2 linked regions of the Thermogemmata fonticola genome follow. Each later gene encodes a partner of the first gene's protein in a complex. Links are inferred from orthologs where the notes say so. Each region holds a gene or a part of one and is shown on either strand. Other genes may lie near its edges. The genes, in order: secY and secA.

Region 1 (13,702 bases):
GAATTCAACTGCTACACCGTCCTGCGGTACAAACGGCTGCTGCTGTCCCGCGCCGCCCTGCAAGCCCTCCTCCAAAAGTACCAAGCGGAGCGAGCCGCCGCAACAACATGAGGCCAAAAACTCAGACATGCAGGGATTTCAAACCGAATGTCATCGAAATCAATGAGTTAATGTTGACGTTGGTGCCCCGATAGGGAAACGAACTAACCGTAGGGAAGAGAATCCAGCGACCTGAGTTGAACCGAACGCGAAGCTGAGGCCGTCGATCATGGCACGCACTCGACCCCATCCGAAAAAATACCTGCGCAAGCTGGCCCTGCGCCGCCCCTGCGTTCACGGCAAGCCGGGACTGGAATTGCGCCCGTACCAGGTTCTCCTCCGTCCCTTAGTCACCGAAAAGGGGACCCACCTGAGCGAGCACCGCAACACCTACTGCTTCCAGGTGCATCCTGCGGCCAACAAGATTCAGATCAAAGCCGCCGTCGAGGAGATGTACCAGGTCCGGGTGCTCGAAGTCCGCACCCAGAACCGCAAGGGCAAGCGCCGCCGCTTCCGCAACATCATCGGCCAAATGCCGAGTTGGAAAAAAGCGATCGTCAAGGTCCATCCAGAGGACAAGATCGAATTCTATTGATCCGTAGCGATGTGGTAGGGGAACCCCTCGTGGCTTAGAAGGGGAGTTCCCCGGGAGGCCCAATGCGGCTCAACCGCTGCTAAAAGGCGCAACACCACTTGGACATCCCGAACGAAACTGAGAACAACATCGACACGTAATTCCTCGATTCGACGGGTGAACATCATGGGCATCAAGCAATACAAACCGACATCTCCTGGCCGGCGGGGCGGCATGGTCTCCGACTTTGCCGATTGCACGTTCCCGCGCGTGAATTGCCCGGACAAGAATCTGCTAGTCCCCCGCAAAAAGAAAGGGGGGCGCAACTTCCAGGGGATCATCACCTCGCGCTTCCGCGGCGGCGGGCACAAGAAGATGTACCGCCTCATCGATTTCAAGCGGCGGCGCGACAACGTGGAAGCCACCGTGCTGCGCATTGAGTATGACCCCAACCGCTCGGCCCGCATCGCGCTGATCGAATATCCGCCCGACGAGCGCTACGAATATCACCGCTCCTACATTCTCGCCCCGGAAGGCCTCAAGGCGGGTGACAAAGTCATGTCCGGAGAAAGCGACGCCGTGGAGCCGCGCCCGGGCAATTGCATGCCGCTCTGGAAAATCCCCCTGGGCATGGCCGTGCACAATGTCGAATTGACCCCAGGCCGCGGCGGACAACTCTGCCGCTCCGCCGGTTGCAGCGCCATCCTTCAGGCCCGGGAGAAGGATTGGGCTTTGCTCCAGCTTCCCAGTGGTGAAGTCCGCAAGGTGTCGGCCAAATGCCGCGCCACCATTGGCGTGCTCTCCAATGCCGAACATATGAATATCGCCTTGGGGAAAGCTGGGCGTAAGCGCTGGATGGGCCGCCGGCCCCATAACCGCGGCACAAGCCAGAACCCGATCGACCACCCGATGGGCGGTGGCGAAGGGCGCACCAGCGGCGGGCGGCATCCCTGCTCCCCCACCGGCGTGCTCTCCAAGGGTGGAAAAACACGCCGCCGACGCAAACCCAGCAGCAAAGCAATCATTCGTCGCCGACCGCCGGGACGCTTCCAAAATACCGCCTGATCCTTTCGCTGGCTTGCTCTCTGTTGATGAGGGGGGAGCCGAGCGGAATCGGGCAAACAACGGGGTTGCCGCTGGTCGTCTTGCAGCCGCCCCACTAAACTAACTTACCCCTTGCCAGACGGAAAAATCCAGGCGGCGGGGACCACAAACCCAGCGGTGGCTTGACCCAAGACCACGATCCAAAGGGTGAAACACGCTGGGGAACGCTGCGGAATTCCCTGGAACATTGCTCGGAGACAGGGTTGGAACTGCTATGAGCCGATCGCTGAAAAAAGGTCCGTACGTCGATGAGCGGCTATTGGCTAAAGTCCTCAAACAGGGCTTGAACAAAGAGCCGATCAAAACTTGGTCGCGGGATTGCACCATAGTTCCGGAGTTTGTCGGGGCCACCTTCCTCGTGCATAATGGCAAGACTTTCCACCGGGTCTATGTCACCGAGGAAATGGTGGGCCACAAACTCGGCGAGTTCTCCCCGACCCGGATCTTCAAAGGCCACTCCGGAGGCAAGGCGAAAGCGGCCGGCGGCAAGTGACATCCGCGGATGAAGCAAGCTCCCCTCGGCTTCGGCTCCGGGGAATGTAGCGGGAGCAGCAGAATAACAGGATAGGAGCCATCCCCCAGTTTCCCACTGGGCACAGACGGCCCTCTGGCTCAGTGGATGGACAGGAAAACCTCCAGCAAGTAGCAGGTGAATCGACCATGCCCTACACGGCCAAACATCGCTTCGCCGACATGGGACCGCGGAAAATCCGGCCCTTTGCGAATCTGGTCCGGGGACGCAACGTCAACGAGGCGCTGGAGTTGCTCCAGTTCTACCCCAACCGCGGCGCCAAACTGCTGGCGGCGGTCATCAAAAGTGCCTACAGCAATGCCGATTTCCTGGAGCATCCCGACCCCGATGACCTCGTCGTGCTGGAATGCCGCGTGGATGGCGCCCCGATGTACAAACGCATTCAGCCCCGCGCCCGTGGCACCGCCTTCCGCATCCTCCGGCGGATGTCCCACATCACCGTGACGTTGGCGGACGAACAGGAAATGCAGGATTTGGTGGCAAATGACCTCAAGGCCGGAGGGCGCCAGCAGAATCTCGCCCGACTCGCCCTCGGTTGGCTCAAACGCCACGCCGTGTGACTGCAAGAGGGCGGCTTCTTTGCATGGAAATTTTCCTCGACACGCGCAGAAAACAGAAACGACCGGACTGGAAGAAGGACAAAGACCAAACTGAACTGAGAGAGACCAACGACACACTAAGGAACGCGACTTATGGGGCAGAAGGTACGACCGACCGGCTTCCGCACGGGCATCATGCGTCCCTGGCGTAGCATCTGGTATGCCGGGAAACAGGACTTTGCCGAACTTTTGCTGGAAGACTTCGCCATCCGCAAGTTCATCCATAAGTACCTAACCCGCCAACGCGAACGCAAGGAACAACGTCCGGCGATCTCCGAAATCCGCATCGAGAGGACCCGCGAGCGCGTCACGGTTTACATCGCTTCTTCCCGTGTCGGTGCGATCATCGGCAAGAAGGGGGAAAAGATCGAGAAACTGACCAAGGCATTGGAGAAGCTGACCCGCCGCCACATCGAAATCAAGACGATCGAGGTCACGCGCCCTGAAATCGATGCGCAACTGATTGCGGAGGACATCGCGGAGCAACTGGAGCGCCGGGCCAGCTTCCGTCGCACCATGAAACAAGCGATGCAGAAAGCGATGGAAAACGGCGCCCGCGGTGTCAAGGTACAGCTTTCCGGCCGCCTCGGTGGAGCTGAAATGGCCCGCTGCGAAAAGGCCATGGAAGGCTCTGTACCGCTGTCTACCCTCCGCTGCAAAATCGATTACGGATTCACCGAAGCTGCCACACCCCAAGGCAACATCGGCATCAAAGTCTGGGTCAATCAAGGGGATTACTTGACGGGAGATACCATCGATGCCACTGATGCCCAAGCGGGTCAAGTACAGAAAAAGTCAACGCGGCGTCGCCCGCGGTAAGACTACCCGCAAAAAATACCACGGCCCGATTCGCGGCTTCGCTCAGCGCGGCAATTACGTCGCTTATGGCGACTATGGCCTGCAAGCCCTGGAAGGCGGTTGGCTCTCCGCCGAGTGCATCGAAGCAGGGCGCATCACCATGACGCGCTTCGTCTCCGGCGAAGGCCGCTATTACATCCGCGTCTTCCCTCACAAGCCGATTACGGCAATTCCCGCCGAAACCCGCATGGGCAAAGGCAAGGGCGAACCGGAGTACTGGGCGGCTGTCGTGCGCCCCGGCCAAATCCTCTTTGAAATCGGGGGGCTGCCCGAAGCTGCCGCCCGCGATTGCCTCGCCCGTGTGGCTTACAAAATGCCTTTCAAGTGCCGCTTTGTCGCCCGACGCCCCAGCGTCTAGTTCCATCGGCACTTTCCGCCGCAATCCCAACGGTTTGTACAGGCCGGACCGTTGACCCGTCCCAGGCCTCAAACTACAATTATCCTTCCCTTTGTTTCCAACAGAAACTCCAGCATCGCTGGCTAACATACGCTCGGAGAGGTGATCGATGGTTCCGAAAACCCGTGAACTCCGCGGCATGAGCGACGAACAACTGCTCACCACCCTGCGCGACCTGGAAAAACATCTGTTCACCCTGCGCGTGCAGGCGGCCACAGATCGCCTCAAAGCCCCGGCGGAAGTCCGTAAAACCAAGCGGGCCATTGCACGGGTCAAAACGATCCAACGCCAGAGGGAACTTGAAAAACTCCGCCAGCTTCCCCCCGATCAACTCCAGGCCCGTATCGAACGCCTGGAAAAACGAGTCGAAGAGGATCAGCCCGGCAAACGCCGCGCCTTCCGCCAGGCCCAACGCCTCAAACGCTTCCTGGCAGAAAAAATGGCCGCTCCCAAGACCTAACGGAGGATGAAGCCGGCCCCGCGTCCCGAACATCCGGGAACCTGAGCACGCAGAAACAGAAGGCGGACCCTACCTGACGACCCAATACGCCTGTGATCCTCCTCCGAGAACACTCCCGAACACCACGAACACCCTAAGACGATAAGGATGCTTCCCATGGCTGAGACCAACCCGACGACGAGCAGTGCCCCGACGAAAACTACAGGCAAACGTCTTCTCCAGGGGATCGTCACCCGCGACAAAATGAACAAAACCCGGCGGGTCGAAGTGGAACGCCTTGTGCAGCATCCCCGCTATGGCAAATACATCAAGCGCCGCACCATCTGCTACGTCCACGACGAAAACAACGAATCCCACCTCGGCGACACGGTGGAAATCATCGAATCACGCCCCCTGTCCCGCTTGAAGCGTTGGCGGCTTGTTCGCATCGTCAAAAAGGCGCCTACCCGCACGCTCTCCCACCTGGAGGGAGCTGTCGCCGGTAGCGAACTCCCGGAACCCTTGCAAAAAACCGCCACCGAGACCGCGGCTTCCCCGCCGCCTCAGCCTTCCTGACAGCCCAGTGACATCCGTGCGTACTCTGCATATAAAACAAACTCCAGTTGGATGGGAACGAGGTGACTTATGATTCAGATGTACACATATTTGGATGTGGCCGATAACACCGGGGCCAAGGAAGTCATGTGCATCCAAGTCCTCGGCGGCTCGAAAAAGCGCGTCGCCCGCATCGGCGACATCATCCGTGCCAGTGTCAAAAAGGCCATCCCCGGCGGTGACGTCAAGCCGGGAGATGTCGTCCGGGGCGTGGTCGTCCGCACACGGGCCGCCACCCGTCGCGAGGATGGCAGCTACGTCCGCTTCGACCGCAACGCCATGGTCCTGCTGGACAACGAAAACAACCCCCGCGGTACCCGTATCTTTGGCGCCATCCCCCGGGAGTTGCGAACCAACTTCATGAAAATCGTCAATCTCGCCGCCGAGGTTGTCTGAGACCGGCGTCTTGGAAATATCCCCAAACCACACTCGGCTGCCAGCACTATGACATCGGCCTGACATACGACCTGAAGACCAAAACATCCAGCTCTACGCGAGGTTTCCGCCATGCATATCCGCAAAGACGATATCGTCGAAGTGATCGCCGGTGACGACAAGGGCAAGCGCGGCAAAGTCCTGCGCGTCATCCCGGAGAAAAATCAAGTGGTCGTCGAGGGAATCAATTTGGTCTATCGCCATGTCAAACCGTCGCGCCGCAATCCCCAAGGGGGACGAATCTCCAAGGAAATGCCGTTGGATGCTTCCAACGTCGCCCTGATCGATCCGGTGCAGAATAAACCCACCCGTGTCGGCATCCGTTATCTCCCCGACGGCAGCAAGGAGTTGTACGCCAAGCGCAGCGGGACCCGCCTGCGGATCCTGAGCAAGCCTCGTCCTCGCTATGCCCAATCCGCGAACCCCGCCAACCGTTGAACATCCCTGGCAGGCGGCAACGACGGAAGGCCTCAATGGCGGCAACGCCCCATCCAGACAAATGTCTTACATGTGTCTTTCATGAGGCCGGGTGCTGCCTATCCCCCACTCTTGGCGTGCTACCTGCGGAATCTTATAACATCTTTCTATCGCTGTACGCGATCTGGACCGTGAGCTTGCGTTGCTATCACCGGGATTTCAAACTATGACAGCCACTGCCACCCAATTGCCGCCGCCGCGTCTCAAACAGCTTTACGACCAAGAAATCGTACCGGCCCTCAGTAAAAAATTCGGCCGTACGAATCGCCTGAGCCTGCCGCGCCTGGAAAAAATTGTCATCAATATGGGCGTGGGGAAGGCGTTGCAAGACAAAGAACGCCTCAAGCAAGCGGTGGAGCATCTGGCCTTGATCGCCGGTCAGCGACCGCAGATCACCAAGGCCCGCAAGTCGATCAGCAGCTTCCGGCTCCGCGCCGGCTATGAAATCGGCTGCCGTGTGACGCTCCGCGGGCGACGCATGTACGAATTCCTCGACCGCCTCATCAACGTCGCCCTGCCCCGCATCCGCGACTTTCGCGGCGTCAACCCCCGAAGCTTCGACGGGCATGGCAACTACTCCCTGGGTGTCAGCGAACAACTCATCTTTCCGGAAGTGGATCCCGACACCGTCAACTTCACCCAAGGTATGGACATCACCATCGTCACGACGACTGACAGCGATGAGGAAGCCCGCGAACTCCTCCGCCTCTTCGGCATGCCCTTCCGCTCGTGAGATCGCCTTCCTCGTCAACACCCTGTTCCTTTTCCCTGCGCTTGTGAGACGCTTCCTTCAGGAACAATCTACCTTTTTCCGCGAAGGATGGAGGGGTCAGGCCCCACCCTTGATCTTTGGCCTCACCGCCGCACCCCCCGCCGCCGCCCAAATGCCCGGCAAAATCTGAATGATCTATGCCATTTCTGCTCCGATTATCCGGCGGGTGGCGGCACGCACCCTCTGAAGGCCTTTTGAATTCCTATCCCAGGGAAGAGGATGAATTGATTTTACCACTCGGATTCCCCAACACAAGAAAAAATCAGACTGCTCCTGAGTTACAGCAAACTCTGGATGTCACTGGGGGAACGCTAGCCGAGGAAGGGAAATGCCGCCGCACTGAATAGGTACTAGCAGAATAACCGCAATACCAGGTCGGAATGCTGTCCGTTATGGCCCAAGACCGTTCCAGTTTTTCCATCCTCGATGGAAGGCTTGAGGATTTTTGTGAACAGGATTACACGTAACTATCTGTCCCTCTTCGAGATCGGGCGATTCCGCTATTTTTGGGAAAATTTTATTTGACAGGGCAGGATTTATGGTACATATTTACAGAAATCCGGGAGGTTGAGCCACCACAATGTCGGCGTCCCTTTCCGGCTCCCAACAGGAAGCGTTCCCCTTTTCTGCGGAGACGTGGAGCCGCTCAGGAGGGTGCAAGATGGGGCAGATTACGAGCATTCGCGGGGCGGAATGGACGAAGTGGGACCGACGGCTGACCAACTCCTAAGCCGGGCGCGGGGGCTGCCATTGGGCGGAAGCGGCGGGCAGCGGCCAGTTTTTTCGTCCGGTCCTATTGGCGGTGGGGAGGGCAGGTGCTACAACAAAGATTCTCCGCATGTGAGGAACGGCCGGTTGCCACTATTGGCGGGTGTGAAGGTTGGCGAGCCGGTACGCCGGGAGGTTTTCCGCAATGTCCACGAATGCCCAAGAGGCGAAGCATCGGCGGCAGTTAGCTGCGATTATGGAGCATATCGCCGAGATGAAAAAGCCGCCGGAGCAGCGCGACAAGAGCAAGTTGCTCCCTGGATGGGAACTGATCCGCTTTCGGCGGCGTTGCCGGATTTGCGGCCGGGGCCGGGCGGTGTACCGCAAGTTCGGTATCTGCCGCATCTGTTTCCGCACGCTGGCCAGCGATGGGATGATCCCCGGCGTTCGCAAAGCCTCGTGGTAACGCACTCCCCCTTCATCCCTTCAGCTTGATGGGCAGCGGCCAATCACCCGGCAATTTGCCCCGCCTGCCTATTGCACCGAGGGAAGCCAAAGAGGACATTGCCATGATGACTGACCCGATTGCAGATATGTTGACCCGGATCCGCAACGCCAACGCCATCGAGCGCCCGTATGTGGAAATGCCCGCCACCAAGATGAAGGTGGCCATCGCGCGAGTTCTTCAGGAGGAAGGGTTCATACTCGGCTACCGGGTCGGCAAGTATGTCACGGTCCAGACGGAAAACGGTGCCGAGACCCAATTTCAACCCGTCGAGACGCTCAGCGAACCGCACCTGATCCTCCAGATCTTTCTCAAGTACGGTCCGGATGGCGAAAAGGTCATCCGTCATATTGAACGGTACTCCAAACCGGGACGGCGCGTGTATATGGGCTACAAAGAGCTACGCCCGGTGCTGGACGGATTGGGAATCGCGGTGCTCAGCACCAGCAAAGGCGTATTGTCCGACCGCCAAGCCCGCAAGCAGAAAGTCGGCGGGGAAGTGATCTGCACGGTTTGGTAAGGCGGGGTGCTTGGGGCACCCGAATACCCGGTTCTCTCCCTTGGCACGAGGCCTAACACGCCGGAACATGGAGAGCCAACCGGAAACGAGCGGGCAAAACAGAATGAAACGCCGACCCAACCCCGCGGAGGAAGGAATCGTCCGATCTGGCGGAGGAACGAATCGAGGACGGAGACAAGATATTTCGGAAATGTCCCGTGAGACATGAGGGAGCGGTTGCGATGTCACGTATTGGCCGTCAACCCATTGTTGTGCCGGCGGGAGTCAAAGTGACTCTTCAGAACGGCGAAATCACCGTGGAAGGTCCTAAAGGGAAGCTCCAGTGGAAGTATCATCCGCACATGCAGGTGGCCTTCGACGGCAAAAAGATCGTGGTCACTCGCCCCAATGACGAGCGGGAGAATCGCGCCCTGCACGGTTTGACGCGGGCGCTCATTTACAACATGATCGTGGGCGTGACCCAAGGATACGAGAAACGGCTGAAGGTCGAGGGAGTCGGCTTTCAGGCCGCCATGAAGGGCAAGGGGGTCGAGTTGACGGTGGGGTATGCCAACCGGATTTATCACGAACCGCCGCCGGGCGTGACGGTGTCGGTACCAGACCCGACGACCATCGTGGTGAGCGGAATCGACAAGCAGAAGGTGGGCCAATTTGCCGCGGAGATTCGGGCCAGCCGTAAGCCGGAGCCATACAAAGGTAAGGGCATCCGTTACGAAAATGAAGTCGTTCGCCGCAAGGAAGGGAAGTCCTTCGCTTCCGGCGGTAAGTGATCGGTTAGGGTGGCTCAGCGGGCTATACTCATCCCGGCGACCGCGAAATACGGGATAGTGTCTTGTTCTTCCAGGATGATCCCGATCGGAGAAAGCAGCAACGGGAGCGGCCATGAACACGCAAAAGTTGAAGCGGATTCGCGCACAAAGGCGAAAATATCGCGTCCGTAATCGGATTTACGGGACCCCACAGCGTCCCCGCTTGAGTGTCTTTCGAAGCAATATGCATATTTACGCCCAGTTGATCGACGATCTGCATGGTGTCACTCTGGCGGCGGCGAGCAGTTGTGGGAAGAACTCGGGCCTGAGCTACGGCGGGAACATTGCCGCCGCCCGCGAAGTGGGGCGGAAAATTGCGGAACTGGCCAAGGCCAAAGGCATCACGCAAGCCGTGTTTGATCGCGGCAGTTATCGCTTCCACGGGCGAGTGGCAGCTCTGGCCATCGCGGCCACCGAGGCCGGGTTGAAATGCACGGACCCGGAAGCCATTCGAGCGAAACAGGAAGCCCGCGCCCAAAAGCAAGCCGAAGCTCCCAAAGCCAAAGCTGAAGCCCGCCCCCGCGGTGGTCCGCCCGCCGGTAAAGCCCCCGCCAAAAAAGAGAAGGCCGCCAAATGAACCCGTCCTTTTCGGGAGAGCTACTGCCCTGCACCACGAGGAACAGATAAGACCTTCACCGAGGAATGAACTATGGCACGGGAACGTCGCGAGAAAGGTGATCTTGACGCCTACGATCAGGTAGAGCTGAAGGATTATGTGGTCAAGATTCGGCGGTGCGCGGCCGTCGTGAAGGGAGGCCGCCGCTTCAGCTTCAACGCCCTGGTCGTGGTCGGTGACGGCAAGGGGCGCGTGGCCTACGGCTATGGCAAAGCCAACGAAGTCCAACCTGCCGTTGAGAAAGCCTGCAAGGAAGGCGAGGCCAAAGTCCGCCGTTCCAATCCGTATTCGCTCCGCGGCACGACCATTCCCCATCGGGTCATCGGGCGATACGGAGCCAGCAAAGTCATCATGATCCCCGCGGGACCAGGAACGGGCGTCAAGGCCGGTCCCGGCGTGCGGGAGGTCCTCCAGGCGTGCGGCATTACGGACATCCTTACCAAGGTCCACGGGAGCACCAATCCCATCAACCTGGTGAAAGCGACTCTCAACGGGCTGGAACAACTGCGAACCAAGGAGCAAGTGGCCGCCCTGCGCGGCGTACCCCTGTAATCGTCCCGTGCCTGATGATGTGGGAATGTGATGGGGGAAATGAAATGAAGCTGCCCCGTGCTTGGGGAAGAAAATGATGGGGTGGAAATGGCTGGCTGGTTCGTCTATCCAACGGGTGAAAGCCAGCCGCAAGGATATTCAGGAGAGCAGCGATGGATTTGACCACAGTTTCGCTCGGGGTACATCGGCGGAAGCGGAAAAAACGAGTCGGTCGCGGCATCGGTTCTGGCCACGGGAAGACCTGCGGACGCGGCCATAAAGGACAATACTCCAGCGCCGGCTCGGAATGGCCCAGTCCGCTCTACGAAGGCGGGCAAATGCCCTTGTACCGCCGCCTGCCCAAGCGGGGATTCACTCGCGGCCCGTGGAAAAAGATTTATGCCATCGTCAACGTCGGCGACCTGCAAGATCGCTTCCAGGACGGCGAGAGGGTCAATCTCCAAAGCCTCAAGCAGCGCGGATTGATCGATGGCACCTTCGATGGCCTGCGCGTCCTCGGCGATGGCGAATTGACACGCAAACTCACGGTCCAAGCCCATCATTTTTCCGCTTCGGCCAAGGCCAAAATTGAAAAAGCTGGTGGAACATGCGAAATCCTGCCTGGCCCCAAGAAGCCGGTGCGTAACAAGATGGGAAGCGGTAAGTCCAAAAAGGGCTGAGTTCGCGGCTGCCGAAAACCGCTAGGCCGTCTGCTAACTGAGTCCGCCCGTTCACCCTCCAGGGCATGATCGGTCATGAATTGGCGAGCGATTGCACTGCTATCGGGTATTGTGGCGCTCACGGGCGCTGTCTTTTCCGCGGTGTGGGGAGGGCCGGGTAGCCTTACCTGGACCCTCAGCCTCTTCGGAGGGGCCGCGGTCGTGATCGGTGTAGCGCCGGAGCAACTCTTCCTCATTTTCCGCATCCCGGAACTCCGCAAAAAGATTTTCATCACCCTTCTGTTTCTGGCGGTTTACCGCATCGGTTATTACATCCCCTTGCCGGTGGTGGACCAGGCCAAACTGGCGGAGAAGATGCAGCAAATGCGCACCGGACCGCTCGGCCAGGTGCTCAGTTTTGTGTCCCTGTTCTCCGGCGGAAACCTGAGCATGGCCTGCATCTTCTCCCTGGGGATTATGCCCTACATCTCCGCTTCGATCATCATCCAATTACTCGCCAGCGGTGTGATGCCCTCCCTGGAGAAACTGCGTAAGGAAGGGGAAACGGGCCGGAAGAAACTCAATGAAATCACCCGCTACGTCACCGTTCCCATTTGCATGATTCAGGCACTCATGGTGGTCAACCAACTTTACCGGCCAGAAGCGGAGGGCGGATTTGGCGTCATTGCTCCCGGCTACCAGGGCACCTTCAACGTCCTGTGGTTTGGCTTCGCCGCCATTCTGACCATGACGGTCGGGACGATCTTCCTGATGTGGCTGGGGGAGCAGATCGACGAATACGGCATCGGCAACGGGATTTCCCTGATCATCATGGCTGGGATCGTGGCCCGCATTCCAGATGCCACCACGACGCTGCTGATCGACAGCGCCACCGGACAGCTCAAGGAATCCGTGCTCACCCTGGGAGGGACCACGGGGGACATTAGCTTTGAAAAACTGATTGTCATGGCGATCCTGTTTTTGGCGGTAGTGGTCGGCGTTATTGCCATGACGAAAGCCCAGCGGCGCATTCCGACGCAATCGGCGCGCCATGTCCGTGGGCGGCGGGTTTACGGGGGCACCCGGCAATTCCTACCCATGCGGGTGAATGCCGCCGGCGTCATGCCCGTGATCTTCGCCAGCACCCTCCTGATCCTTCCGTATGTCCTCTTCAGTGCTATCGACAGCATCTCTGGCGGAGAGGTGGCCTGGGCACGCACCTTGGCCCGCCTCTTCCAAGATCACCGCTCCTGGCTCTACAACGTTATGTACATCGCCATGATCTATCTCTTCACCTACTTCTGGGTGGCCATCACCTTCAATCCCAAAGAGATTGCGGACAACTTGAAGGACCACGGCAGCTTCATTCCGGGGTATCGTCCCGGTTCCCACACGGCGAATTACCTGGAAAAAGTGTTGATGCGTATCACCTACGTCGGCGCTGCGTTCCTGGCGGTGATTGCGATCATTCCCAATATCATCACCAGCGGTCTGGAAATCCCCTGGCAAGTAGCCAGCTTTTATGGAGGAACAGGTCTGCTGATCGTCGTCAGCGTCGCTTTGGACCTGATCCAGAAGATTAACAGTCACTTGGTGATGCGCAATTATCCGCAATTGACGGAGGAGTGACAGCCTTCTATCGACGGGGGTCAACATAATCCGCAGAGCAGGCCCCTAGAGCCACCCAGCGATTACGACTTCGCGGCCAAGAAATCCAAAGCACAGCGGGTAATACCCCCTATAACAGCGGGATTGATGCTTTCCAGCTTGCCATCATCCTGTTAGCGTGTATCTTGCGAGAGTTGGAGAATACGGACGGTTGACTTGGCCATCCACAATCAGGACCTTCCCGCGGACCTCACCTACCGTTCGGAAAGGGCGAATAGATCAGCGCCTAACGGAACAAACCGGCATCGAGCAGGTTATAGGATGAGGATAGATTTCAGAGACGGTAGCGTTCCCCTTTGGCATCCGGAACTCATTGGGAATAGTAGGTGCGCGTATGCGTTTGGTGCTGGTAGGACCTCCGGGAAGCGGTAAGGGCACTCAAGCCCGGCGCTTGGCAGAACGATTGGGGCTGACCTACATTGGCACCGGCGACATGTTGCGCGAGGCGATCGCTCAGGGTTCCGAACGGGGGCGGCGTGTCGCCGATCTGATCAAACAGGGTCTGCTGGTTCCGGACGCCGAGGTCAATGCACTCATTGCGGAATTGTTCCAAGGTCCGCAGCGTCCCCGTTGTTTTGTCACCGATGGCTACCCGCGGACTCGTGCCCAAGCCGAAGCCTTCGACCAACTCCTCGCTCGTTTAGGGTTGCCGCTGGATGCCGTCATCAATCTCACCATTCCCGATGAGGAGGTGGTCCGTCGTATTGCTGGCCGCCGCTGCTGCACCAACTCCGCCTGCGGCATCTGCTACAACATCTATTTCCAGCCTCCCCGCCAGCCGGGGGTTTGCGACAAGTGCGGCTCCCCTTTGGCCCAGCGGGATGACGACCGCGAAGAGACGGTCC
Region 2 (15,368 bases), on another replicon or contig:
ACCCTTCCGAAGGCGGGGTGATTTCTCCCGGCGGCGTAGGATACGACATCAACTGCGGAGTGCGGCTAGTCAAAACCAATTTGACTTATAGCGAGGTGCAGCCGCGCCTGCGAGAGTTGGTTCGCCGTCTGTTTCAGACTATCCCCGCTGGTGTGGGACGGGGCGGGAAGTATCGCTTCAATCCTCAAGAGACGCGCCGCTTGATGGCGGAAGGCCCGCGCTTTGTCGTCGAGCGGGATCTGGGCGTACCGGAAGACTTGCTGCACACGGAAGCCCTGGGCCGCATCGAAGGCGCGGACCCCGACGAGGTGTCGGACCATGCTGTCCGGCGCGGTTCCGAGCAGTGCGGAACGTTGGGCAGCGGCAACCACTTCCTGGAAGTGCAGGTGGTGGACGCCATCTATGATGAAGCCGTCGCCCAGGTGTTTGGCCTGGAAAAGAACCAGGTCTGCGTGATGATCCATTCCGGCAGCCGCGGCCTGGGTTACCAAGTCTGTGATGACTACCTGGCGCTGTTTCGGGGCTGCCCCAGCAAATATGGCTTCACGTTGCCCGACCGGCAATTGGCCTGCGCACCGGCGGAATCTCCGGAAGGCAAGCGGTATATCGCGGCCATGCGGGCGGCGGCCAACTTCGGCTTCTGCAACCGACAATTGCTCATGCATCAGGCGCGGGAGGTGTTTGCAGAGGTGTTTGGCCGTTCCTGGCAGGACCTGGGTATGGAGCTGCTTTACGACGTGGCTCACAACATCGCTAAACTGGAGGAACACATCATTGACGGCAAGCCGAAGCGCGTTTGGGTGCATCGCAAGGGAGCTACCCGGGCCTTTCCGGCGGGCCATCCGGAAGTGCCGGAAGCCTTCCGCAGTGTGGGCCAGCCGGTGATCATTCCGGGGGACATGGGCCGGGCCTCGTGGGTGCTCGTTGGCAGTGCGGGAAGTATGAGCAAGAGTTTCGGCTCCACTTGCCACGGGGCCGGGCGGGCACTGAGCCGGACCGCCGCTAAGGCCGCCGCCAGCGATCGGGTCGTGGAAAAGCAACTCGAAGCCCAAGGAATCATCGCTATGGCCACGAGCCGCGGCGGCCTGGCAGAAGAGCAACCCCAAGCCTACAAAAACGTCGATGCTGTCGTCGAAGTCGTCCACCAAGCCGACTTGTCCCGCAAAGTCGCCCGCATGAGACCGATCGGCGTCATCAAGGGCTGATGCCTATACCTCGAAAAAAATGCAGTGGATCCCAAACTATCCCAATCGGACCGCCGCAGTTCTCCGCGAGCGGTCGAAAGCTGTATTGGAAAGGCGGCACTTCACCGCTCGCGGATCGCGCAGGCCTGCCCCGATGCTTTTCTGTACACCGTCGCCTCATCCCACATGCAATTCCTTCCTACCGGCTCCCACATTGGGTTCTTTCCACCGGGCGGGCAGCAACCTGGCGTGGCCAAATTAACAACCTTTTTCCAAGTGGGAAACTAGCTGTGAAATGATATGATTGAAGATGATGTGCTCATGCCAAAGATTTTAGCCTCCGATTCTCCGGGAGGACTAGCTATGAGGTGGGGCTTGGTGCGCTGGTGGGCCGTGGCGCTGGGATGGGTCATGACTTGTACCCTCTCGGCACGGGAAAACTCCCCGCCACCTCGGAACGATCCCATCCGAGTCGTGGCCACACAAAGCGGGGTGAAACAACAGAACAGGCCACAAACGAAAGAGGAAGATGATCGTGTTGCTATCCTCCTTGCTCTCAGGCTACTCGCCGATCGCCCCAATGGACAAGTTTTACCTCCTGGAGTACGTGTACAGATTGCAAACGGTGAACAGATTGTAGAATTGGCACCGATTCAACGGCGCCCGCCGCTGAATGACCCCGCGGATTCCCCGGCGGCGGAAGTACTCAGTGATGAGCAGCTACTCAGCCGCGTCCAGTTGGACCCTAAGGATGGCAAGGGACTGCTGGAGTATCTTCGCAACCGGACGCTCAAAGAAAACGAGCTGAATCAGTTGGACCATTGGATTCAGCAGTTTGGTGCCGATTCCTTTGAGGAACGCTTGCGAGCGGTCAAAGAGGTGGAACGATACGGCGCTGCTGCGATCGGGCGTTTGAAAGCCACCCTCAAGCACACGGATCCGGAAGTCCGCTATCGAGCGCAGCAGGCCTTGCAACGTTTGGAAACGATCCCGCAGGGTCAAGTTCTGGCCGCGGTGGTGCGGGCCTTGCAGCAGCAAAAACCGCCGGGGACCGTGCCGGCCCTGCTGGAGTTCCTCCCCTCTGCTACGGATGACGACAATGTGCTATCAGTTATCCGTCAGGCTCTCATCAGTCTGGCGGCAACGCCCGATGGTCAAGCCGAGCCGGCTCTAGTGGCAGCGTTGCAAGACCGCCATCCCATTCGCCGCAGCATGGCGATGATCGCCTTGATCGAAGGCGGCCCGGCCAACCGCCGCATCCGCCTCCCGGATGCCTATCCCCAAGTCCGTGACGCCGTGCGCCGAGAAAAGGATATCGAGGTTAAGTACACAGCCCTCTGGACGCTGCTCCTGACCACCCGCGAGTCGGAATACTTGTCCGAACTCCTCGCCCTCATCCCGGACTTGCCCCGCGGCCACCTCTGGCAACTTGAGGACCTTCTCCTGCAACTGAGCGGAGGAAAACATCCGCCCAATGGCCGCTTCGGCAAAGACCCGCAATCCCTCACCAAAACCCGCGATGCCTGGTTGCAATGGTGGAAGGAACAGGGACAACAGCTTTCCCTCGCTGACTTCCGATACCAACCCCGCATCCGCGGCGTAACGGAAATCATCGAGATTGACATCCGGGGCTATTCCCAAGGCCGCGTCGTCTCACTCGGTGCCGATCTCAAGGAAAAGTGGAGCATCACAGGACTGAACTACCCCTGCGACATGAAGCGGCTGTCCAACGGTCAGATTCTCGTGGCGGACACCAACACCAGCCGGGTCCTGGTCTTTGACGCCGATGGCCGGCAAATCCGTGCCCATTTCATCAATCAACAACCCTTCGCCATCTATGTCCTTCCCAATGATGACATTCAGATCATCGCTCGCAATAATGTTTATCTCTTCGACAAACAGTGGAAGCAGAAGGCGATCTATAGCCGGCCGGCTTTTGATATTATCTCCGGCTGCCGCCTCCCCAACGGCGAAACCTTACTCGTGCGGAACGTCGCCCAGGGGTCAACCGGCTTCCGCCTGGATTTGCAGCTCAAGGAACTCCGCGACACCCATAGCTTTGCCCGGATGAATCACATGCAGAGTATCGAACCCATCGACGAGGAACGAGTGCTGGTGTGCGAGTACAATCGGGTCGCCGAGTACAATCTGAAAACGGGGAAATTGGTGTGGAGTTACAACTGCAATAATCCCAACTCCGCCCAGCGCCTGCCCAATGGCAACACCTTGATCACCTTGATGAACGATCCACCGAATGGCCGCATCATCGAGTTGGCGCCTGACGGCGAGATCGTCTGGGAGTATCAGTCCAAGGACCCAGGTCTGCGTCCGGTCCGTGCTTGGCGGCGGTGAGCAAGCCCCATTCCCTGGGGACATCAACTCGTGGCTGGGAGATCGCGTCGCTCCCGAAGGTCAGTACCCTTGGCCCGCAGTGGGGACAGATTATTTTTTGCGGCTCTCTTTCTTTCAGTCTTACTGTTCCTTTGCGATCCCTCGCTGGTCGTAATCACTCTGGTGGCTATCCCTTTCCTGCGGATACCCTACCTCCCACCCGGACTAGCGTTGGACGCCGCCCAGCAGATCGAGGAAGTAGAGCGAAGGGTTTCCGCCTGGTGATTCCTGTCTTCCGTGCAGCCTGTATCTCCTGGGGTTATCGGCGGTTGCGTCGGTGTCAGGGACGCTGAGGGTGCAGTAATGGTCCCTGAGCCAAGCCGATGTACCTAGAATGGCAGAGTAGGAGACCACGACCTGTCCAGCCGAGGAACATATGAGCGAGCGGTACCTGTTTAGCATCAACCATCTCACGAAGCACTACGGCAAAAAGGAAGTGCTCAAGGACATCACCCTGTACTTTTACTATGGTGCGAAGATCGGCGTCATCGGCTCGAACGGGGCCGGAAAGTCCACTCTGCTGCGGATCATGGCTGGTGTGGATAAGGATTTCATGGGAGAAGCCTATCCGGACAAAGGGGCCACGATCGGCTATGTGCCCCAGGAACCGCGCCTGACGCCAGGCACCACCGTGCAAGAGCAACTGGAAGAGGCGGTGGCGCCCATCCGGGCCTTGTTGCGCCGGCAGGAAGAGATCGGCGAAGCGATGGGTCAGCCTGATGCCGACTTCGACAAATTGTCGGAGGAGATGGAACGAGTTCAAGCCCAGATCGACGCCTGCGATGCGTACAACCTAGACCATCGCCTGGAAGTGGCGATGGAGGCCATGCGCTTGCCGCCGCCCACCGCCTTGGTGGACCATCTCTCCGGGGGCGAACGCCGGCGTGTCGCCTTGTGCAAGGCCTTGCTTCATCCCTATGATCTGCTCCTGCTCGATGAACCGACAAACCACCTGGACGCGGAAAGCGTGGAGTGGCTGGAACAACATCTCAAGGAGTATCGCGGCGCGGTGGTGGCCGTGACCCATGATCGGTACTTCCTTGATAATGTCGCGCAGTGGATTCTCGAACTGGATAACGGCCGCGGTTACCCTTACCAAGGAAATTATTCCGGTTGGCTCGAGCAGAAAAAAAAGCGGCTCGAGATGCTGGAGAAGCAAGAGACGGCTCGGCAGAAGGCCTTGCAGCGTGAGTTGGAATGGGCACGCATGGCACCCCGGGCCCGAGTGGCCCGCAATAAGGCCCGCTTGGCGGCCATCGAAAAACTCCAGCAGCAACAGATCGATCTCGAAGAACGGGAACTGACCATTCAAATCCCTCCGGGACCACCCCTCGGAGACCTGGTGGTGCGCGCCGAAAACCTCCGCAAGGTGTACGGCGACACGGTCCTGTTCGAAAACGTCAACTTCAATCTCCCGAAGGGTGGAATCGTGGGGGTCATCGGCCCCAATGGAGCGGGCAAGACCACGCTCTTCCGCCTCATCACCGGCCAAGAGCAGCCGGATGGCGGCCGGTTGATCATCGGGCCGACCGTGCGGATCGCCTACGTGGATCAACATCGGGACCATCTCAATGACGACAACACCATCTTCGAGGAGATCACAGGCGGGGCGGAGTATTTGCAACTGGGGAAGCAACGGATCGCCAGCCGGGCTTATTGCGCGCGCTTCAACTTCCGCGGTCCAGATCAGCAGAAGAAGGTAGGAGATTGTTCTGGCGGCGAACGCAATCGCATTCATCTGGCGAAACTGCTGCGCAGCGGCGGGAATCTGCTTTTGCTCGATGAACCGACCAACGATTTGGATGTGGACACCCTGCGGGCGCTGGAGGAAGCCTTGCTGAACTTTGCCGGCTGTGCCGTGGTCATCTCGCACGATCGCTGGTTCCTGGACCGGATCGCTACGCATATTCTGGCGTTCGAGGGAGACAGCCAGGTGATCTGGTGCGAAGGGAACTACGCAGTGTATGAGGAGCAGAAGCGGGCACGCTTGGGCGAAGAAGGTGCTCGTCCGCGGCGGATCCGCTACCGCAAGCTAGCCGTCTGAAACCTAACGACAAGGCAGGGGGTAAGGTCATCGGAGGGGGCAGGGTGCCCAAGACCCGCGCGGCTTTCGTGGTGTTTGGACATCCGCCGGGACACCGCGTGCAGCGGCGCGTGCCGCCAGAAAGGAAAACCAGAAAGGAAAATCCCCAGTTATGCTGGAATTGATTGAGGTGACGAAAGTGTATGTCCAGGGGCGGCGGACAGTGCCGGCCGTGCAAGGAGTGTCGCTGACTGTCCGTCCGGGCGAGTTCGTCACGATCATGGGGCCATCAGGTTCCGGAAAATCGACCTTGATGCACCTGATGGGGGCGTTGGATACGCCGACCAGGGGGCGGGCGCTGTTTCACGGCCAGGATTTGCAGGCGATGAGCGACCGCCAGCGCTCGCTGCTGCGGCGCGAACGGATCGGTTTCGTCTTCCAGGCGTTCAATCTCTTGCCGACGCTGACAGCCGCGGAGAATGTCGCGCTGCCGCTACTGCTGGCGGGCCGGAACCGACGCCAGGCCCTTCAGCGTGCGGGCGAATGCCTGGAACAGGTGGGCCTGTCACACCGCGCAGACCACTTCCCCGATGAGTTATCCGGCGGTGAAATGCAACGGGTGGCCGTCGCCCGTGCCATCGTGGCGGACCCGGAAGCCGTCTTGTGTGATGAGCCGACGGGCAATCTCGACTCGCAAACCAGCCGTGAAATTTTGACCCTGCTCTCCCGCTTGCCAGAACCGGCACGTCGAGCGGTGGTCATGGTGACCCACGATCCGACAGCGGCAGCCTACGGTACACGCTTGGTTCGCCTCCGAGATGGCCGCATCGAGTCGGATCACCCGGTGCCGAAGAGTTCAGTCCCATGCGATTCGGTGTGACCGGCGACTGAGGGAATGGGCAAGGGGAGTCGGGTCCGGATGGCCGTTACCGTATACAGTCTGCTCAGCCGCCGCTACCTCCAGGTGCACTGGGAGCGTGGTTTGCTGATTGTGGCCAGCATTGCGCTGGGAGTAGCGACCCTCATTTCTGCTCGCATTCTCAATCGCTGCATCGAGATAGCGGCTCAAGATACGACCACTCCGATCGATGCAGCGGCTTTGTACGTCAGCAATGGGGAGGCCGGCGTCCTGCGCCAATTGGTCCGCGAGATCCGCGCCGCTCGCATTCCCGGCCTAAAAGCTGTCGAACCCCTGGTGTACGACCGCGTCACCCTTCCGGACCTCGACAATCGCTCGGCAGTGCTTTTAGGCGCAGAGGTGTCGTCCCAGATTCTCCAGAGCGATAATCCGCTCAAGGTGCAGGTCACGCCGCTAGCCCAGCTTCCCCGCTGGCAATTGCTACCGATCCTCTCGGCCATCCAGGAGGGGGATTTCGCGCGTGCGGCGGAGCTGTGGGATCGCTTGCCGGGGCGCTTGGTGGTGGTGTCGCGTTCGATCTACGACGCTTTAGTCCGTTCGGGCCTCCAGGGAAAGCCCTTGCGCCTCCGCCATGCCCTGCGGGATGTGGACTGCTTGGTAGTTGGCGTGGTGGATTTCGCCCCCGATTCACCCCTGGGCAGCCTGGGAAAGAATCTCATCGGCATGAGCGTGGGTCAGGCGGCGCGGGTCGTGCGTCCGGTGCCCCCCGCTGCTGCATTGGGCGGTCCGCTTCTGGAATATGCTGTGGAGCAGAACTGGACCGAGAAGGTCAATCGGATCGACTTGTATCTCGAACCGCAGGCGGACATCGAAACGGTGGGGCGTCTGGTCAATGCCGTGGTAGCAGGCCGGGCAGCGGTGCGCACCCCCGATGCCCAGCGGCAGAGCACACAGGAAGTCGTCGGCGGTCTGCAACTGGCCTTCTACATCTGCGCGCTGGGGTCCATGATTGTCGGACTATTCCTCGTGTACAACGCTATGGTGGTAACGGTAGCCGAACGGCAGCCCGACATCGGCATCCTCCGCGCCCTGGGAGCCACCCGCTGGCAGATCGTGGGCCTATTCACCATAATGGCGTCGCTCCTCGGCCTGCTCGGCGCTGTGGTCGGCATTCCCCTGGGAATCCTGCTGGCTGAGATGGCGTTGTGGCAATTCCGGGATGAGTTGGCCTCGATGTTCCTCAACCCGGAAATTCAGCCAGAGCGGCTCGATAGCCGTCAAGCGGTATGGGCTGTGGCAACGGGAGTGGTGGTGGCAGTGTTGGCCGCTTTCCTCCCCGCTCTGCAAGCGGCCAACGATGATCCCGCTCGTGCTGCTCGGCGCGGCCTACAACGCCGCACGCGACTCTGGAAACTACTCCATTACGCTACTTGCCTCCTGTTCATCGGCGGCGGCTTAGCGGCGATCGCCCTACGCCATCACTTGCCGAGCACGCGCACTGGTTCGATTGGCGGCATGGCCATTCTGCTTGTGGGCTTACTCCTTGCCGCACCCTTGATCGTCCAATTTCTGGTTCCGGTTCTCCGCCCTGTGGTCCAGGTCTGCTGCCCGTTTGTAGTGCGTCTGGCTTTCGACAATCTGGCCCGCGCTCCAAGTCGCACCGGCGTCGTTCTCGGAGCCTTGGCCGCTGGGGTTGCTCTCATGTTTCAAACCGCCGGGGTCGGCCGCAGCAACGAGGAACCCGTCATCGCCTGGATCGACCAGGTGGTGCAGGCCGACTACTTCGTCTTCAACGGCAACATGATGTCGGCCAACACGTCCAATTCCCCAATGAGCGCGGAAGTTGTCGAGGAGTTGCGGCAGTTGCCAGGGGTGGACCACGTCATGGCCATCCGCTACTCGCGCCCGGAGTACAACGGCACAATTGTGTATCTGCTCGCAGTGGATGCTGTCGATTATGTGCGAGCCACGCGGGAACGCGTCCCGGTCGGTCTGCCGGACCTGGAAAAGTTCCTGGATCTGCCCGGTACCAACGACGTGCTGGTCAGCGAGAACTTTGCCCGGCGCCACCGCGTTCAGGTCGGAGACACAATCACCCTCCCGGGGCCGAATGGACCGCTCCATTTCCGCATGATCGGGACGGTGCGGGATTACTCCTGGAGCCGCGGGACGGTGTTTCTGGATCGCCGTCGCTATGCGGAATTGTTTGGGGATCACCTCGTGGACATGTGCCATGTGTTCCTCCGGCCGGATGCCCAAGGTCAACAACTCGGCCAGTTGCACTTGCAGAATTATGCCCAGAGCCGGGGTTTATTCGTGACGGACCGCCATTCCCTGCGGCATTTTCTCACCGACTTGATCCAGCGTTTGTATTTGTTCGCTTACGCCCAGCAGGTGGTTGTGGGGATCGTGGCGGCCCTGGGAGTAGTGACGGCGTTGCTCATCTCTGTCTTGCAACGGCGCCGGGAATTGGGCTTGCTCTTGGCCGTCGGTGCGACCCCTCTCCAGGTACTCCTGAGCGTGCTGGCGGAAGCGCTGCTTTTGGGCGTGTTCGGCTCCCTCATCGGCTTTCTGGTCGGCTTACCCCTGGAATGGTACATCCTTCACGTGATCATGGTGGAAGAGTCCGGCTTCGTCTTCGATATCGTCGTGCCCTGGAGGCAAGCGGGAGGCATCGCCGCGGTAGCAATCGGCAGCGCCGCCTTGGCGGGATTGTGGCCCGCTTGGCGAGCTGTTCGCACGCGCATCCCGGAAGTGCTGCAATACGAATGATCCCCCGCCGTCAGACACTCCTTTAGCAGTTTCCCCTCACCTTTCGCTCTTCTCGGAGACCGCCGCCACTGCCATTTTCGACCCTGGTTTCCAGCCTGGTTTCCATTTTCCCAATTTCGGCTCTGGCCCACCTCTTTCTGGCAAGACATTTCCTTTTTCCTGCAACGAGAAAGTAGAATACTCCTATCCAATAAGTAAAGGGAGGCGGATTCCCTTGAATGGGGATAATCCGCCTCAACGGCGGCGGATTCGGGGTACTAGAGGCCTTAACGGATGATATTGACCCGAAAGGGAACGCCTCTGTAGCTTGAGGAATCACCCGCCGCTGCCTGGTTGTAGGAGAACGACTGCGATGTCTATGACGCAAACCGCTGCCCTGGAGCCGACCTTCTGGGAGCGTCTAGGGGAGAAGTTTAACACCTTCGCAGAAGGGTGCGTGCAGTTTCTGGCCCGTCTGATGGGCGGCTCGGCCAATGAACGTAAGATCAAATCTTTGGGGTACTACCGGCCCAAGAACAGCGAGACGCACATTGTCATTCCCGGCAGTCCCCTAGCGCGGATCAATGAGCTGGAACCGCGGATGCAAGCTCTCAGCGACGCGGAACTCAAAGAGCTGACGGTGCAATTCAAGAAGCGCCTGGCTGCCGGGGAAACGCTGGATGATCTCCTGCCGGAAGCCTTTGCTGCCTGTCGGGAGGCCGCCCGCCGGACCAAAAACATGCGGCATTACGACGTCCAGCTCATCGGCGGCATGATTCTGCACGGCTACGGCGAAAAACAGGGAGCCATCGCGGAGATGGTCACAGGGGAAGGGAAAACCCTGGTGGCCACCCTCCCTGCTTACCTCAATGCCCTCGAAGGCAAGGGCGTACACATCGTCACCGTCAATGATTATCTGGCACGCCGGGACTGCGAGTGGATGCTGCCCATCTACAACGCTCTGGGAGTGAGTGCTGCCTACATCCAATCGGACATGGACCCGGACAATCGCCGCCGAGCCTATCAGGCGGACATCACCTACGGTACGGCCAGCGAGTTCGGCTTCGACTACCTCCGCGACAATATGAAACTGGCCCGGCATGACGACGAGGAATTCCATCCCTATTACCGCCAAGTCCAGCGCGTGCCGCTCAACTACGCCATCATCGACGAGGTCGATAACATCCTCATCGATGAGGCCCGCACGCCGCTTATCATTAGTGGCCCAGCGTTCTCGGATGCCCGCCGCTTCGCCGATGCCGATCGCATCGCCCGCGCTTTGACCGAGTTGGAACGCAAAGCCCGTAAGGAACTCGCCGCCACCGGCGTCGTGGTCATCACCGGCACCGAAGGAGACAACCTGCCGACACTTTCCCCTCCTGATCCCAAGCGTGTGGACCCGCAGAATCCGCCGCCTCGGGGCGTTTACTTTGAAATCAAGGAGAAGGAACGGACCTGCCACTTGACCGACGCCGGGGTCCGCAAAGCCGAGGAACTGGCCGGGGTCGAGAGCTTCTACACCGCCGGCAATATGGAATGGCCGCACCTCATCGACAACGCCCTCAAGGCCCATCACCTCTACCACCTGGATCGCCACTACATCATTGACCGCGATCCCCGCGAAAACCACGAGCTGAGCATCGTCATCATCGATGAGCACACCGGGCGAGCCATGTACGGGCGGCAGTGGTCCGACGGCCTCCACCAAGCGATTGAAGCCAAGCACCAAAAGGACGGCGTCCGCATCAAACAGGAGACGCAAACCCTCGCCACCATCACCTTGCAAAACTTCTTCAAGCTCTATCGCAAGCGGGCTGGCATGACCGGAACCGCCAAAACGGAGGAAAACGAGTTCTGGAAAATCTACGGCATGGAAGTCTTCGTCGTGCCGACCAACAAACCCCTGCGGCGGATCAACTACCCCGACCTCGTCTTCCGCACGGAGAAGGAAAAGTGGGATGCCATCGTCGAAGAGATCGTAGAGATACACCGCAGTGGCCGCCCTATCCTCATCGGCACACGTGATGTGGATAAAAGCGAGAAGCTCTCGCGCATGCTCAAGATGCGCGGGATACCACACGAGTTGCTCAACGCCAAGCCGGAAAATGTCGCGCGGGAAGCCGAGATCATCGCTCAGGCCGGACGCCTGGGAGCCGTCACCATCGCCACAAACATGGCTGGCCGTGGTACCGACATCATCCTCGGCGGCAACCCGGAAACCCTCGCCTGGGCACGCCTCAAACAGCTCAAAGGCCCCGATGGACGTTCCTTATACCCCACTCGCCTCGACGTCCCCAACGACGTCTGGATCCAAACGGTCGCAGAGATCGAAGCCAAGGAGAAGATGAAGGAGGAAGGACGGAAAGTCGCGGAACTCGGCGGCCTGCACATCATCGGCACGGAACGCCATGATTCCCGCCGGATTGACAATCAGCTCCGCGGCCGCGCCGGCCGCCAGGGAGACCCCGGTTCCAGCCGCTTCTACCTGTCCCTTCAGGACGACCTGATGCGCCTCTTCGCCTCAGAATGGGTGGCCAGCGTCCTGACACGCCTGGGCATGAAGGAAGGCGAGGCCATCGAGTCCCGCATGGTCACACGCCGCATCGAAAAAGCCCAGAAGAAAGTCGAAGAGTGGCATTTCGATCAGCGTAAAAACCTCCTCGAATACGACGAAGTCATGGATTACCAGCGCAAGAGCGTCTATGGCAAACGCCAGGAGATTCTCGACGGCAAGAATCCCCGGGCAGAAATCCTCGCCATGCTCCGCTGGCAAATGGACAAGGCCATCCAGCGCTTCCTCGACCCAGACTACGGCCCGGCCAGCTTCGCCAGCTTTGCCGCCAACCGCCTCGGCATCGAGTTCCAGGCCTCGGAGTTCCGCTCCGGTTTCGAGGACGCCGTCAAATACGCTCAGGATAAAGCCGTTCAAACCATCCCCACCATCATTCAGGAATTGCTCGAGGAAAACCTCAACCCCGATGAAGACCCTGCGGACTGGCGCTGGAGCGAACTCTGCCGTGCTCTGCAAGCCCGCTTCGGCCTGGAATACACCGATCGGGAATTGAAAAAGATTCCCCGCGAGCGCCTCGATGAGTTTCTCATTGCCAAGGCCGAGGAAAAACTCCTAGCCGTCGATCTCCAGGATGGCCAGCGCTATCTGAGCCGGTCCTACGGCGCCGAGTCCCTGGCGGAGTGGATGCGGCAAAAATTCGACATCCGCATCGATCCCGCACCCCTGCTAGAGATGGAAACGGAGCAGCTCCGCCAGTTCCTCTATCGCAAAATTCGGGAGGCGTACCGGAAAAAGGATATCGAGTTCCCCGTGCTCAACGCCCTACGGCTCTATCTGCCGGAAAAGATGAGCAGCGGACATCCCCCCGACCGGGAGAAGCTTTACAACTGGGCGGTGCAACGCTTGGGTACAGCTTTGGTGACCATGCGTAACCCCCAAGCCTTTGCCGACCCCAATGGGTTCTTCCACGCCGCTAACCAGACGCTGGCTGAATTCGGCTTGACGGAAGAGTTCGTCCGCACGGAATCCCGCAGCCGTATCCGGGAAAAGTTGTTGGAGATCTCCGCCCAAGCGATACCCGCCGCAGATTTCGAGGAAATCGAGGCACGTGTAGATGAGGTTCTCTCCGGCACTCACCATGCCGAAGAAGAAGATGCACGGGAACTCGCCGACTGGTGTAAACAAACCCTGCATCTGGACCTGGAAGCGTCCGCTTTCGTCGGGCAGAACCGGGAACAAGTCCTCCACCGCATTCTCAATGCCTATGACAAAAAATATCGTCCGGAGATGCGCTCCGTGGAGCGAGGCTTGATCCTGGAGCAACTCGACAACGCCTGGAAGTCCCACCTGTTGGTCATGGACAGCCTGCGTAGCGGCGTCGGCCTGCGGGGTTACGCCCAGGAAGACCCCAAGATCGTCTACAAACGAGAGGGAATGAAAGAGTTCGAGGCGATGTGGGAAGGGGTGCGGGAACGGATCACGGAGTCGGTGTTCCGCATGGAGGAGATGGGAGATGACACCGCTCTGTCGGCACTTTGGGCGGGGGCGCGGGCGACGCATGAAGCCGCCCTCTCCGCCCTGCAAGCCCGCCAGGCTCAGGAACAGCAGGCCGCCATGCAAACCAACACCGGCAGCGAATCCCGGCGTATCGAACCAATTCGCAACGTCGGCAGGAAGGTCGGCCGCAATGACCCCTGTCCCTGCGGCAGCGGCAAAAAGTATAAGAACTGCCACATGCGGCTCGAATCCGGGAAACGCTGAGAACATCTGGCAGCTAAGGATGCGAGCACAGCCGACACCACGCCGCACCCCTCACACTCCCTGGGCTTTGCGGAACGGATGCCCATGCTCCTGAATCTTTGCTACGTCTTAGCGTTGTCCTGCTTCTTCCCCTGGCTGCTCTGGCGCGCCATTCGTACAGGCCGTTATCGCCGCCATTTGCCCTCCCGGCTCTTTGGTCCTATCCATCTGCGGAAAGGACCGATGGTACCAAAAAGTGCGGCGGAACCGCCCGCCGTCTGGTTTCACGGCGTCAGCGTGGGGGAAATCCATCTCTTGGTTCCGTTAGTGCAGGCTTTTCGGAAGCGGTTTCCTCACTGGCGAGTCGTGGTCTCGGCTTCCACCGACAGCGGACTGGATGAAGCCAGGCGCACATTCTCTGATCTGACGGTGCTCCCCTGGCCTTTCGATTTTACTTGGGCGGTGCAGCAAGCGCTGGATACCCTCCAACCGCGGCTGATAGTCCTGGCCGAGAGTGAACTGTGGCCAAACTTTCTGGATGCAGCTCGCCGGCGGCACATTCCAGTCTGCGTGGTCAACGGGCGGATCAGCCCGCGGACGGCAGCACGCTGGCAACGCTGGCCGGCTCTGGTATGGCGGCTGCTCTTGAAGCCAGTCAGCCATTTTGTCGTGCAGAGTGAAGCGGATGCCCAGCGCTTGCGCCAACTGGGAGTCCCACCGGAAAAAATTACGGTGACCGGTTCCATCAAATTTGATGGCGCCCTGCATTACCAGCCTGGGAAAACCCAGGAACTTGCACGCTGGTTGGGTCTCCCCTGGCCGAGGCCCGCTTCCTTCGCTGCGGATGATCCTTCTGCCCCGTCAGGTCCGCCGATTCTCTGGCTCGCCGGCAGCACACATCCTCCGGAGGAAGAGATTGTCCTGCGAGTATTTGCCGACTTGCGCCGCCGCTATCCCCGCCTGCATCTGCTCCTTGTTCCGCGGCATCCGGACCATTTTGAGGAGGTGGCCCAGCTTGTGGCGAAGACAGGACTGTCTTGGGTGCGCCGCTCTCGGCACCCGCAACCGCTGGCCGCTTTACCCGCGGTCATCTTGTGGGATACCATCGGGGAGTTGCAGGCAGCGTGGGGCTTGGCCGATGTCGGTTTTGTGGGGGGAAGCCTGGATGGGCGTCGCGGCGGGCAAAGCATGATTGAGCCGGCAGGGCAGGGGATTCCTTGCCTCTTCGGTCCGCATGTCTGGAATTTCCGCCAGGCGGCGGAGCAATTGGTCGAACGAGGAGCAGCGATCCAAGTCCCTCAGGCCGCTGATCTGGAACCTCAGTTGGAACGCCTGCTGCAAGACCCGCAAGGCCGCCGACGCATGGGGCAGATCGCCCAGGAATTCGTACGCAGTCAGCAGGGAGCAGTGCACCGCACGCTCCAAGTTTTGGAAAAATTGCTGTCCGCTTATATCTCTGGGCCAGGAGAGCGTCCCGTCGCTACGGAATAAGGCCCTCCCGGAAGAGGCCGAATATCCCTTAGAATACAGGCATGTCCGATTCTCTCGTGTGGTGCAATGGCCGGTTTTTAGCGCAAGCGGAGGCGGCGTTGCCGTGGACCGATGCCGGATTTGTGTATGGTGCCGTACTTGTCGATAATGCCCGGACCTTCCAGCGGCAGTTGTTCCGTTGGCCCCAGCACCTGGAGCGCTTCCGCCGCCACTGTAGACTCTGCGGCCTGGCTTTGCCTTACTCCGACGACCAACTGACCGCCGTCGCAAAGGAACTGATCGCGCACAACGGCCGGCTCCTGGACGAGAAGGCAGAGATGCAAGTGGTGACCTTTGCCACTCCAGGCCCAATCGGTTGGCTTGTGGGAAAGGAGAGCGATGGCTCGCCAACCACCGGCATGATGGTCTATCCGTTGT

The links.
Region 2: the proteins of secY (region 1) and secA are in contact, whole or in part, in a crystal structure (PDB 3DIN), measured with the Thermotoga maritima proteins. The link is inferred for Thermogemmata fonticola from one-to-one orthologs. Residues at the interface, in WP_004081795.1 of Thermotoga maritima: Glu108, Gly109, Glu110, Glu111, Ala236, Glu237, Arg238, Arg239, Ile240, Thr241, Ile242, Gln243, Tyr244, Ala245, Arg246, Arg247, Val248, Thr249, Gly250, Arg251, Arg252, Val253, Tyr254, Gly256, Ala257, Ser258, Thr259, Tyr260, Leu261, Pro262; in WP_004082002.1 of Thermotoga maritima: Glu261, Ala262, Arg263, Lys300, Ala301, Arg302, Thr303, Ile304, Ile305, Leu323, Tyr324, Asp325, Pro326, Val329, Ser330, Tyr333, Ile336, Lys340, Phe345, Val349, Glu363, Phe364, Tyr374, Ser375, Gly376, Gly377, Glu393, Ile395, Thr482, Ser483.

Annotation. Positions count from the first base shown.
Region 1 is NZ_JACEFB010000002.1:631,924-645,625, reverse strand. What follows is about bases 10,719-13,551. They hold secY (preprotein translocase subunit SecY), read left to right. Parts: upstream 10,719-11,285; coding sequence 11,286-12,818; downstream 12,819-13,551. Other genes in these bases: H0921_RS05955 (adenylate kinase), read left to right, coding at 13,192-13,551; rplO (50S ribosomal protein L15), read left to right, coding at 10,719-11,210. In the rest of the region: rplD (50S ribosomal protein L4), read left to right, coding at 1-111; rplW (50S ribosomal protein L23), read left to right, coding at 269-634; rplB (50S ribosomal protein L2), read left to right, coding at 800-1,678; rpsS (30S ribosomal protein S19), read left to right, coding at 1,932-2,210; rplV (50S ribosomal protein L22), read left to right, coding at 2,378-2,809; rpsC (30S ribosomal protein S3), read left to right, coding at 2,942-3,667; rplP (50S ribosomal protein L16), read left to right, coding at 3,606-4,064; rpmC (50S ribosomal protein L29), read left to right, coding at 4,213-4,563; rpsQ (30S ribosomal protein S17), read left to right, coding at 4,720-5,118; rplN (50S ribosomal protein L14), read left to right, coding at 5,188-5,553; rplX (50S ribosomal protein L24), read left to right, coding at 5,665-6,030; rplE (50S ribosomal protein L5), read left to right, coding at 6,236-6,802; H0921_RS05990 (type Z 30S ribosomal protein S14), read left to right, coding at 7,824-8,015; rpsH (30S ribosomal protein S8), read left to right, coding at 8,119-8,574; rplF (50S ribosomal protein L6), read left to right, coding at 8,796-9,344; rpsE (30S ribosomal protein S5), read left to right, coding at 10,033-10,551; and 2 more genes. UniProt on the Escherichia coli protein: The central subunit of the protein translocation channel SecYEG. Consists of two halves formed by TMs 1-5 and 6-10.
Region 2 is NZ_JACEFB010000001.1:282,632-297,999, reverse strand. The notes cover bases 9,183-13,681. They hold secA (preprotein translocase subunit SecA), read left to right. Parts: upstream 9,183-9,581; coding sequence 9,582-13,481; downstream 13,482-13,681. Other genes in these bases: H0921_RS01030 (3-deoxy-D-manno-octulosonic acid transferase), read left to right, coding at 13,566-13,681; H0921_RS01040 (FtsX-like permease family protein), read left to right, coding at 9,183-9,229. Outside these bases: H0921_RS01060 (RtcB family protein), read left to right, coding at 1-1,205; H0921_RS01055 (PQQ-binding-like beta-propeller repeat protein), read left to right, coding at 1,548-3,536; energy-dependent translational throttle protein EttA, read left to right, coding at 3,952-5,619; H0921_RS01045 (ABC transporter ATP-binding protein), read left to right, coding at 5,771-6,478; more of H0921_RS01040, read left to right, coding at 6,518-9,182; more of H0921_RS01030, read left to right, coding at 13,682-14,951; H0921_RS01025 (aminotransferase class IV), read left to right, coding at 14,993-15,368. UniProt on the Escherichia coli protein: Required for protein export, interacts with the SecYEG preprotein conducting channel.